DNA from 3 places in the Streptomyces sp. NPDC053750 genome. Region 2 is predicted to be linked to each of the others. Evidence: riboswitches for the same ligand, from Rfam matches in the RefSeq annotation. Region 2 holds a riboswitch; each other region holds the start of a gene.

Region 1 (3,242 bases), on a different contig from region 2:
CTGCGCTGGCGCGGCGGGCTCATCATGCGCGGTCTGCGCACCCTGCCCGTCTCCTTCACGCCGGTCGCGTCATCGGCCGACAACGGCACACCGCCGACACAAAGGTGACACGCGCTCAACTCTGTGATCTTCACGTGATCTGCGCGGCATGAACTTGTGACAAGCGATCATCTGCCTATACGTTCACGAATCAGCGTGGCCCGAGTACCACCGCCGCGCGGTCCCCGTTGTCTCGTGAAAGGTCGTCGCATGCTCTCCGGGAACGGTCGTCACCGCCGCCCCCGCCAGGCTCCCGCCCTGGTCGTCGCCGCCGGAGTGACCGGCTCCGCCATCGCGATCCCCCTCCTCGGCGCCACCGGCGCCCACGCGGCCGACGGGGCGAACTGGGACCGGGTCGCCGAGTGCGAGACCGGCGGTTCCTGGAGCCAGAACAGTGGCAACGGGTACTACGGCGGCCTGCAGCTGTCCCAGGAGGTGTGGGAGCAGTACGGCGGTCTGGAGTACGCGCCGAGCGCCGACCAGGCCAGCCGCTCGCAGCAGATACGGGTCGCCGAGAACCTGCACGCGGACCAGGGCATCGCCGCCTGGCCGACCTGCGGCCTGCTCGCGGGTCTGGGCAACGACTCGGCGTCCACGGGCAGCGGCACGGGTGACGGTGCGTCGGAGGGGACGGGGGGGTCGGAGGCGCCGGGGACGTCGACCGCCCCTGAGTCGACCGGATCGACCGACTCGTCCGGTTCGGCCGACTCATCCGGATCCTCCGGTTCGGCCGGGACGTCGGAGCCGACGGCCGGAACGTCGCCCTCGCCCTCCTCCTCGGCCACTTCCGGTCCTTCGTCGAGCACCGAGGACGAATCGGCCAAGTCAGGCGCGTCCACCGAATCCGACCCCTCGGGGAGCGCCGACCCGCAGCAGTCCGTCAGCTCGGCCGAAGCCACCACCAAGGGTGATGAAACGGACAAGGTGGAGCGAGGTGACGGTTCTTCGAACCTCACCGGCACCGAGGAGGAGTCGGGTTCGGGCCGTCATCGCGGCGACAGCGCCGACGAGGGCGCAGTGGACGGCCGTACGGCCGAGTCGTCGGGCCGGCACGCCTCGCGTGACGAGGGTGAGGCGCGAGAGGTCGTGGGCGGCGCGTACACCGTCCGTTCCGGCGACAGCCTGTGGGGCATCGCCGACTCGCTCGAGCTCGACGGCGGGTGGCGTTCGCTCTACGCCGGCAACAAGGAGGTCGTCGGGGTCGACCCGGACCACATCCTGCCCGGTCAGACGCTCACGGTCACGGGCGAATCGGGCGAAAAGTAGGGGGAGTTCGCGTCACGGTTAGAGGTCCTATGTCCGTTTTGGATCTAGTGAGATATAGGTCTCAGAAGCCGTGATCGTCTTTGAAAATCCGCGGAGCGCGTGTCTACGGTCATGACCGCTCGTCATCGCGGGCCCCGGTTGCCGCAACGCCGAATCCTGCCAGCGGCAGCCCGGGAACAGTCGTCGCGTCAAGCGCCGCAGGCAGGAGCGGGGGACCCAAGGTAAGTGCCGCACCGGGCAGTTGAGCCGGAGCGGCTAGGGGTGGAGCCGAGTTCCGTGAGGAACCCGGCCGGGCAACTCAACCGGCCCGAACCCGACAGCTCACCTCGCAGGCGTCGGTGAGGGGATCGATCCATGCTGTTTTCCGGCAAGGGCAAGCACCGTCGTCCGTCCAAGGCCACCCGAGTCATCGCCGTCGCCGGTGTCACCGGTGCCGCCGTCGCCGCTCCGCTGATGGCGGCCGGCAACGCCTCCGCCGCCACCGAGGCCGAGTGGGACGCCGTCGCCCAGTGCGAGTCCGGCGGCAACTGGGCCATCAACACCGGCAACGGCTACTACGGCGGTCTGCAGTTCGCCAGCTCCACCTGGGCCGCCTTCGGCGGTACGCAGTACGCCGCGACCGCCGACCGGGCGACCAAGGCGCAGCAGATCCAGATCGCCGAGAAGGTGCTCGCGGGCCAGGGCAAGGGTGCCTGGCCGGTCTGCGGCACCGGCCTGTCGAACGCCGCGTACACCGGTGGCGGCTCCTCGCAGGGTTCCGGCAGCTCCGAGAGCGCGCAGAGCCAGGACAGCGGCTCCACCGCCGAGCGCTCCACCGAGCAGAAGGCCTCCCGCTCCTCCGAGCGTCCGGCCGCCGAGAAGCAGGCCGAGAAGAAGACCGTCACCACCCCGACCGGCGAGAAGGTCGAGAAGGGCGACGGCGAGTACAAGGTCGTCGAGGGTGACACCCTCAGCTCGATCGCGGCGGAGCACGACGTCGCCGGCGGCTGGGCGAAGCTGTTCAAGCTGAACGACGACATCGTCGACGACGCCGACCTGATCTACCCGGGTCAGCAGCTGCACCTGAAGTAGGCAGCGGCCCCCTTGCTCCCGCCCCGGTGCGTGTTCCCCCGTACGCACCGGGGCGGGATTTCTATGCCCTGCTACCGCCCCTGTTGCCGCCCCTGTTTCCGTCCCGGTTTCCGGGAACGTCTTTGTTCCGTTCGGAAACAATTTACTCTCGGTTCTGTCCATGGGGTGGGCGACCGGCTGGCCGATCGCCCGGAGCCGGTTAGGCTCGTCCCGCAGAGCCCCTGTGGTCCTGCGGACCCGCGTCACACCGAAGCGTCACATTGAAGAAGGAGATGCTCGTGCCGTCCATCGACGTCGTCGTAGCCCGGGAAATCCTGGACTCCCGAGGCAACCCCACGGTCGAGGTCGAGGTCGGCCTCGACGACGGCAGCACGGGTCGTGCCGCCGTGCCGTCCGGTGCCTCCACCGGCGCCTTCGAGGCCATCGAACTCCGTGACGGCGACCCGGGCCGTTACCTGGGCAAGGGCGTCGAGAAGGCCGTCCTCGCCGTCATCGAGCAGATCGGCCCGGAGCTGGTCGGCTACGACGCCACCGAGCAGCGCCTGATCGACCAGGCGATGTTCGACCTGGACGCCACCGACAACAAGGGCTCGCTCGGCGCCAACGCCATCCTCGGCGTCTCGCTCGCCGTCGCCCACGCCGCATCCGAGGCGTCCGACCTGCCGCTCTTCCGCTACCTGGGCGGTCCGAACGCGCACCTGCTGCCGGTGCCGATGATGAACATCCTGAACGGCGGCTCGCACGCCGACTCCAACGTGGACATCCAGGAGTTCATGATCGCGCCGATCGGCGCCGAGTCCTTCTCCGAGGCGCTGCGCTGGGGCACCGAGGTCTACCACACCCTCAAGAAGGTCCTGAAGAGCAAG
Region 2 (3,242 bases):
CGGAGTACGAGTCGGCGGTGTCGAGGAAGTTGCCGCCTGCGGCCGTGTAGGCGTCGAGGACGGCGAAGGAGGTGTCCTGGTCGGCGGTCCAGCCGAAGACGTTGCCGCCGAGGGCGAGGGGGAAGACCTCGAGGTCACTGGAGCCGAGCTTGCGCAGAGAAGTCATGTCCTGCGTCAACGAACGTACCGGAGGGACGCATTCCGAACCCGCGCAAAGATCCCGCAAACCGGCTCCCGCGAACCGGCAGCCCTGACGTCGGGGGGTCGCCGTCAGGACCGCCGGGGATCAGAGGTGGCGGGGCCGGTCAGAACCTGAGGAGGCCGGAAAGGGCGCCGCTCAGGGGGTGAGCCCCTTGCTCTGCAGCCAGGCCATCGGGTCGATACCGCCGCCGTCGCCGGTGTGGACCTCCATGTGGAGGTGCGCGCCCGTGACGTTGCCGGTGGCGCCGACGCGGCCGATGACGTCTCCGGTGTTGACCTTCTGGCCGACGCTGACGCTGATGGAGGACTGGTGGGCGTACCAGATCTCGGTGCCGTCGTCGAGGGTGAGCACCGTCTTGTAGCCGTACGACCCCTCGTAGCCGGCCGACGTGATCGTGCCGCTGTGCACCGCCTTGAGCAGCGTGCCCGTGGGGGCCGCGAAGTCGAGGCCGGTGTGGTGGCCGGAGGACCAGTAGGCGCCGGCCTGGCCGTAGGTGGAGGAGATCGTGTACGAGGAGGTCGGCAGCGTGTACTGCTTGGCCAGCTGCGCGAGTCGCTCGGCCTCGGCCTTCTTCTTGGCCTCCTCCTCCGCCTTCTTCTTGGCGGCGGCGGCCTTGGCCTTGGCTTCCTTCTCCGCCTTGGCGGCGGCTTCCGCGGCCTGCTTCTCGGCGGCGGCCGCGGCCTCGGCGGCGGCCTTGCTCTCGACCTGGGCCTGCTGCTGCTCGGCCTGCGCCATGATCCGGGCCCGCAGCGTCTCACCGGCGTCGGTGGCGGTGCCCTCGGTGGTGTCGGCGGCGGCGACCGTGCCGATGCCGCTGAGCGGGGTGGCGGAACCCTCCGGCTCCGGCTCCTCGTCGTCCGAGATGAGCGAGCCGACGTTCGGCAGGTCCGGCATGGAGATCGACACCGGCGGCTTGCCGGTCTGCGCGCTGGCCATGCCGCCCGCGCCGACGGCCGCGATGACACCGACGCCGAGGACGGTGGAGCTGCGGGCGAGTCCGCCGCGCTGCTTGGCGACGCGGTGCCGGCCGCGTACGGGGCGGATGGATTCCGCGGTGGGGTTCCACTCCTCCCAGGGGCCCTCTTCGGCGCGGGGGGCGTCGTAGCCGAAGGTGTCGGTGCCGTGCCCGGTGGGCACGAACGGGGCCTCGGGGGCAGGCCGGTTGGACGCCACGTGGGCGTACTCCTTTCCTTCCTTCCGCCTACCGGGTTAGCTGACGGGTTCGGAGCAGGAAGGTCTCCTACGCGCGTATATCCGCCGTGTCTCCACGGCGTCGTACGAGCGATTCACCCCAAGGTGGTGGTTCCCCGGTTCCCTTGCGGGATTCGGCGCGTGCGCACGGAGCCGCCTTCTGTGACGGCTGGGACGACCGCGCTGCGTTATCGAACGTTAATAGACGGGGGGCTCGGATTCCAAGCCGTTCCGGTTGATCATTAACGAATCCCGTGGGGACGTAGGCCTCATGGGCGGTGAAAACCGGGCGACTTGACCGCCCTTCAGCGTCAACTCCCGCCTCATCACTTCCTGATGGTGTGTCAGTTGTTATGCGGAGGGCGCTCGCGCCGTCACGAAAAGTGATCAGTGCCGTCGGGCGTGGCGCACGGGCGGCGTACGGCGAGCAGGGCCATGTCGTCCGCCATGCCACCCCCGGAGTGGCGGCGCACATCCTCGGCCAGGGTGTCGAGCAGCCGGCCCGGATGCCGGAAGACGCGGCCGGCCAGCCGCTCCTGCGGCTCGTAGAACGCGCCCCGGGCGTCACGGGCTTCGGACAGGCCGTCGGTGTACAGCAGCAGCGTGGCCCCACCGGGGAAGGCGGCCTCCTCCGCCCGGTCGGGCCACACCCCCAGCTCGCCCATGCCGAGCGGCAGCGCCGACTCACGGGCGGGCAGCGGGAGCAGGGTGCCGTCGGCGTACAGCAGCAGGGGCGGCGGATGGCCCCGGTTGACGATGCGGACCACCCCGTCGCCGTGCGGGAGTTCGGCGAGGACGGCGGTGGTGAACCCCTCGAAGGCGTCCAGTCCCTCGCGCCGGGTGCCCTCGCGCGCCAGGGCCCGCTCCAGCCGCTGCGCCACCGCCTCCAGCGTCGCCTCCTGCTCGGCGGCCTCCCGGAAGGCACCGATCACGACCGCGACGGCGGCCACCGCGCCCATGCCCTTGCCGCGCACGTCCCCGACGATGAGCCGGACGCCGCGGGCGCTGTCCTGCACCGCGTACAGGTCGCCGCCGATGAAGGCGTCGGCCTGCGCGGCCTCGTAGCAGGCGGCGATCTCGAAGCCGCCGATCCGCTCGGCGGGCTCGGGCAGCACGGCGCGCTGGGCGGCCTCGGCGATCTCACGGACGGAGACGAGGCGCTCGCCGGTGCGGCGTACGAAGGCGTTGACGAGGACGGCGAGCGCCGCGACCGTCGCGATGGTGAGCAGCTCGGTGAAGGAGTCGACGTAGTGGATGACACCCTTGCCGAGCTGGAGCCCGACCACGGCGGCGACCACGACGACACCGGTGAGGATCGTGCCGCGCCGCGAGTAGAGGGGGGCGGCGACCAGGGGCGCGGCCGTGTAGAGGGGGGCGGCGGTGAAGTATCTCGGGGTGAGGACGTCGTACAGGACGGCGACGACGATCAGCAGCACGGGGAGCAGACGCACGAAGGTCCGCCCGTACCTGGTCCGCCACCGCTGCTCGGGTCTGGCGGACGGGAGGGGCGCCGCGATTTCGCCGAGGCCCGGGTCGGGCACGGGATCGCCGGGGAGCCGGCCGCCGGCCCTGGCGTACGGCTCCTCTTCGTCCACCTCACCTGGCCGCACCACTCGTCTCCCGCCACCCCGCACGTCCACGCCGCCTGCCGTCCCGTTGCTCCAGGCTTCCCGGAGCGGGGGCGGGGGGCGAGCCGTGGAGGGCCGACCGGGTGAACGCACCGAAGGCCGGAATCCTCATGGATTCCGGCCTTCGGTCTTGAGTAGCGGGGACAGGATTTGAACCTGCGACCTCTGGGTTATGAGCCCAGCGAGCTACCGAGCTGCTCCACCCCGCGTCGTTGTGTCTC
Region 3 (3,242 bases), on a different contig from region 2:
GGACCGCCTCGGCTGCACGGGGCTCGCGGTGTGCGGACAGGGCGCGCAGGTGTACGACGCCGGTGCGCACCGGATGCTGTGGTCGGTCACCCTGGACCGGGAGCTGGCCGAGACCGCGCTCGGCAAGATCGAGGCCGAGGTGGGGCAGGTGTACGCCGCGGTCGACCAGGACGGCGTCGACGGCCTCACGCTCATCGAGCCGGGGTACCTGATGCCCCACCCGACGCTGCCGGCGGTGCGGGTCGAGCGGCGCGACGAGCTGTGGGACGCGCCGATCAGCAAGGTGCTGCTGCGCCATCCCGACCTGTCCGACGACGAGTTGGCGGCGACGGCGCGCACGGTGGTCGGCTCCCTCGCGACGGTCACGATGTCGGGGCCGGGCACGGTGGAGCTCCAGCCGTGCGGCATCACCAAGGCGACCGGCCTGGCGCTGGCAGCCGAGCACCTGGGCCTGTCCCGGCGCCGGACGATCGCCTTCGGGGACATGCCCAACGACATCCCCATGTTCCACTGGGCGGCCCGCGGCGTCGCGATGGCCGGCGCCCACCCCGAACTCAAGGCGGTGGCCGACGAGGTCACCACGACGAACGAGGACGACGGCGTGGCCGTCGTCCTCGAGCGAATCTTCGGTACCTCTTAGTCCGTCCCGGTTGGTACGTCCCGGGCGGTACGGCTCAGTACGCGCCGAAGACGTTGTCCATGGAGCCGTACCGGTCGGCCGCGTAGTTGCAGGCGGCGGTGATGTTGGCGACCGGGTCGAACGGGTCCCAGGAGGTGCCGGGCACGTGGTACGCCCGGAAGGTCGGGTCGATCACCTGGAGCAGGCCCTTGGACGGGGTGCCGTTGACGGCGTTGATGTCCCAGTTGTTGACGGCCAGCGGGTTGCCGGACGACTCGCGCATGATGTTGCGGTGGATGCCCTCGTAGGAGCCGGGGATGCCGTGCTGGGCCATGATGTCCAGCGACTCGCGGATCCAGCCGTCGAGGTTGTTCGAATACGCCGTCGCCGCCGTGGTGGCGGTCGTGGTGGCGGCGGCGGCCGGGGTGGCCGCGGAGGCGCCGGTGGCACCGACGAGCGGCAGGGCGAGGACGGCGGCGCCGGTGCCGGCCAGGGCGAGCTTGCGAGCGATACGGGCGGTCCGGGCGTGACGGTTCTGACCGTTGGCAGACATGCTGAATCCCTCTCCTGACGCCTGCGAGGTGAGCTGTCGGGTTCGGGCGGGGAGGTGCCCGGCCGTGCCCTGACGGGTACGGCTTCACCCCGAGCCGCTCCGGTGGTGACCGGTGCGGCGACTTACCTGGGTCCCCCGCTCCTGCCGGCGAGTGTGTTGGTGGATGACTGTGCGTTCGGGCGGTGGCAGGACTCGGCGTCCGCCCGACAGGCCGGGAACGTATGCGAGAGCAGATGTCCGAAACAAGTGCAGGAATCACCCAACGCGCATGTTGACCTTGATCTGAGGCGTTTGGGGTGCTTGATCCTTTGCGGTTGCCAAGCCTCAACTGGCCTACGGGGCAAAGGGAAGGCAAAGGGAGGGCGCAGCGTGCGGCAAGGTTGCCCGCGGGGGGTGTGGCGTGAGCCAACTCACGGGCCTCGAGGAGAGCGGCAAATCGGGCATTACGCCCAACTCGTCGTCAACCGGCTGTCGGTGGCGTGCGCTTCGGTGTCGGCCGGCGGTCGGGCGGGGGCGGTCGTCCCGTGCGCCCCGCGATCGGCCCGGGCCCTGTCGGTGTTCTCGCACGCTGAACGGGCATCTGTTCGGGAGCGGGAGAGGGGGAGGTCCGTGTGGAAGGGGAGGGGGGAGAGGGGCGTGCGCCGAGCGGGTGACGTTCCGGGTGTGCGGGTCGCCCGGAGTGGTGGTGGGATCTTCGGCGGCGACTTCCGGCCAACCGTGTTCCGTGCCGCACCTCGCGGGCCGTGTCGATCAATATGTGCTCATATCGGCTGATCAAAAACTTGCCGCGCATGATCCGATACCGACCGGCCTGTAACGGTGGGCGCTAGCGGTGATCGAAACATGACCGGATACGCTGACACGAGTGGTGGCAGCGACCTATCGACAAGCCGGGTAATCGCCAGTAGACACCAGCAGACAGGAGATCCCTCGTGACCGTCGTCGGGCCGTTCGGGCTGAGCGTGCGGGACCAGGCTCTGGAAGCCGATGTCCAGGCCGGATTGGTGGCTGTCGAGGAAGGGTTGCTTGAGGCAACCAAGAGTGAGGTGCCCTTCATCACGGAGGCCGCCCAGCACCTGGTCCGGGCCGGCGGGAAACGATTCCGGCCGCTGCTGGTGATGCTCGCGTCCCAGTTCGGCGACCCCTACGCCCCCGGGATCGTGCCCTCGGCCGTGGTCGTGGAGCTGACCCACCTCGCCACGCTGTACCACGACGACGTGATGGACGAGGCCGCCGTGCGGCGCGGTGTGCCCAGCGCGAACACGCGCTGGGGCAACTCGGTCGCGGTCCTCACCGGCGACTTCCTCTTCGCCCGCGCCTCCCAGATCCTCGCCGACCTCGGCCCCGAGGCGGTCCGCGTGCAGGCCCTCGCGTTCGAGCGGCTGGTCACCGGTCAGATCCTGGAGACCGCGGGACCGCAGGACGGCCGGGACCCGGTCGACCACTACCTGGATGTGCTGGGCGGCAAGACGGGATCGCTGGTGGCGGTCTCCTGCCGGTTCGGCGCGATGATGTCCGGCGCCGACGAGACGGTCGTCGACGTCCTGACCCAGTACGGCGAGCGCCTCGGCGTCGCCTTCCAGCTCGCGGACGACGTCCTGGACATCGCCTCCGACTCCCACGAGTCGGGCAAGACGCCCGGGACCGACCTGCGCGAGGGCATCGCGACCCTCCCGGTGCTGCGGCTGCGCGAGCGGGCGGCCCGGCTGGGGCTCGCCGAGGACCTCGCCCTGTGCGAGCTGCTGGACGCCGACCTGAGCGACGACGCCCGGCACGCCGAGGCGCTGCGCCTGCTGCGCGCCCACCCCGCGCTGGAGCAGGCGCGCAAGGACACCGTCCGGTACGCCAAGGACGCCCGGGCGGCGCTGGCCCCGCTCAGGGAGTGCGAGGCGAAGGCCGCGCTGGTGGAGCTCTGCGACGCCGTGGTGCACCGGGCCGGCTGAGCGCGAGCCCCTCCCCGGGGTGCGTGCGGACCGGCTGAGCGCGAGCCCCTCCCCGTGCCGGGCGGCGTACCCCACCCCTACGGGCCGGGGGAGCCGCCGCCCCTCCGTGTCATCCCGCAGGAGTACG

The links. Region 2 has a riboswitch for cyclic di-AMP ahead of ACIGO6_RS15695 (M23 family metallopeptidase). Riboswitches for the same ligand answer to the same signal wherever they lie in the genome.
Region 1: another riboswitch for cyclic di-AMP. It lies ahead of ACIGO6_RS17890 (transglycosylase family protein); the one in region 2 lies ahead of ACIGO6_RS15695 (M23 family metallopeptidase).
Region 3: another riboswitch for cyclic di-AMP. It lies ahead of ACIGO6_RS21615 (transglycosylase SLT domain-containing protein); the one in region 2 lies ahead of ACIGO6_RS15695 (M23 family metallopeptidase).

What each region holds. Positions count from the first base shown of each region.
Region 1 covers NZ_JBITXB010000005.1:448,120-451,361, forward strand. The annotation lists gene ACIGO6_RS17880 (cytochrome P450) at 1-108, shown strand, start outside; gene ACIGO6_RS17885 (transglycosylase family protein) at 250-1,305, shown strand; cyclic di-AMP (ydaO/yuaA leader) riboswitch at 1,489-1,655, shown strand; gene ACIGO6_RS17890 (transglycosylase family protein) at 1,660-2,376, shown strand; gene eno (phosphopyruvate hydratase) at 2,655-3,242, shown strand, end outside.
Region 2 covers NZ_JBITXB010000004.1:643,922-647,163, reverse strand. The annotation lists gene ACIGO6_RS15700 (aldo/keto reductase) at 1-166, opposite strand, end outside; gene ACIGO6_RS15695 (M23 family metallopeptidase) at 338-1,375, opposite strand; cyclic di-AMP (ydaO/yuaA leader) riboswitch at 1,387-1,543, opposite strand; gene ACIGO6_RS15690 (PP2C family protein-serine/threonine phosphatase) at 1,768-3,003, opposite strand; tRNA gene ACIGO6_RS15685 (tRNA-Met) at 3,157-3,230, opposite strand.
Region 3 covers NZ_JBITXB010000007.1:211,880-215,121, forward strand. The annotation lists gene ACIGO6_RS21610 (HAD family hydrolase) at 1-640, shown strand, start outside; gene ACIGO6_RS21615 (transglycosylase SLT domain-containing protein) at 675-1,172, opposite strand; cyclic di-AMP (ydaO/yuaA leader) riboswitch at 1,177-1,332, opposite strand; gene ACIGO6_RS21620 (polyprenyl synthetase family protein) at 2,105-3,115, shown strand.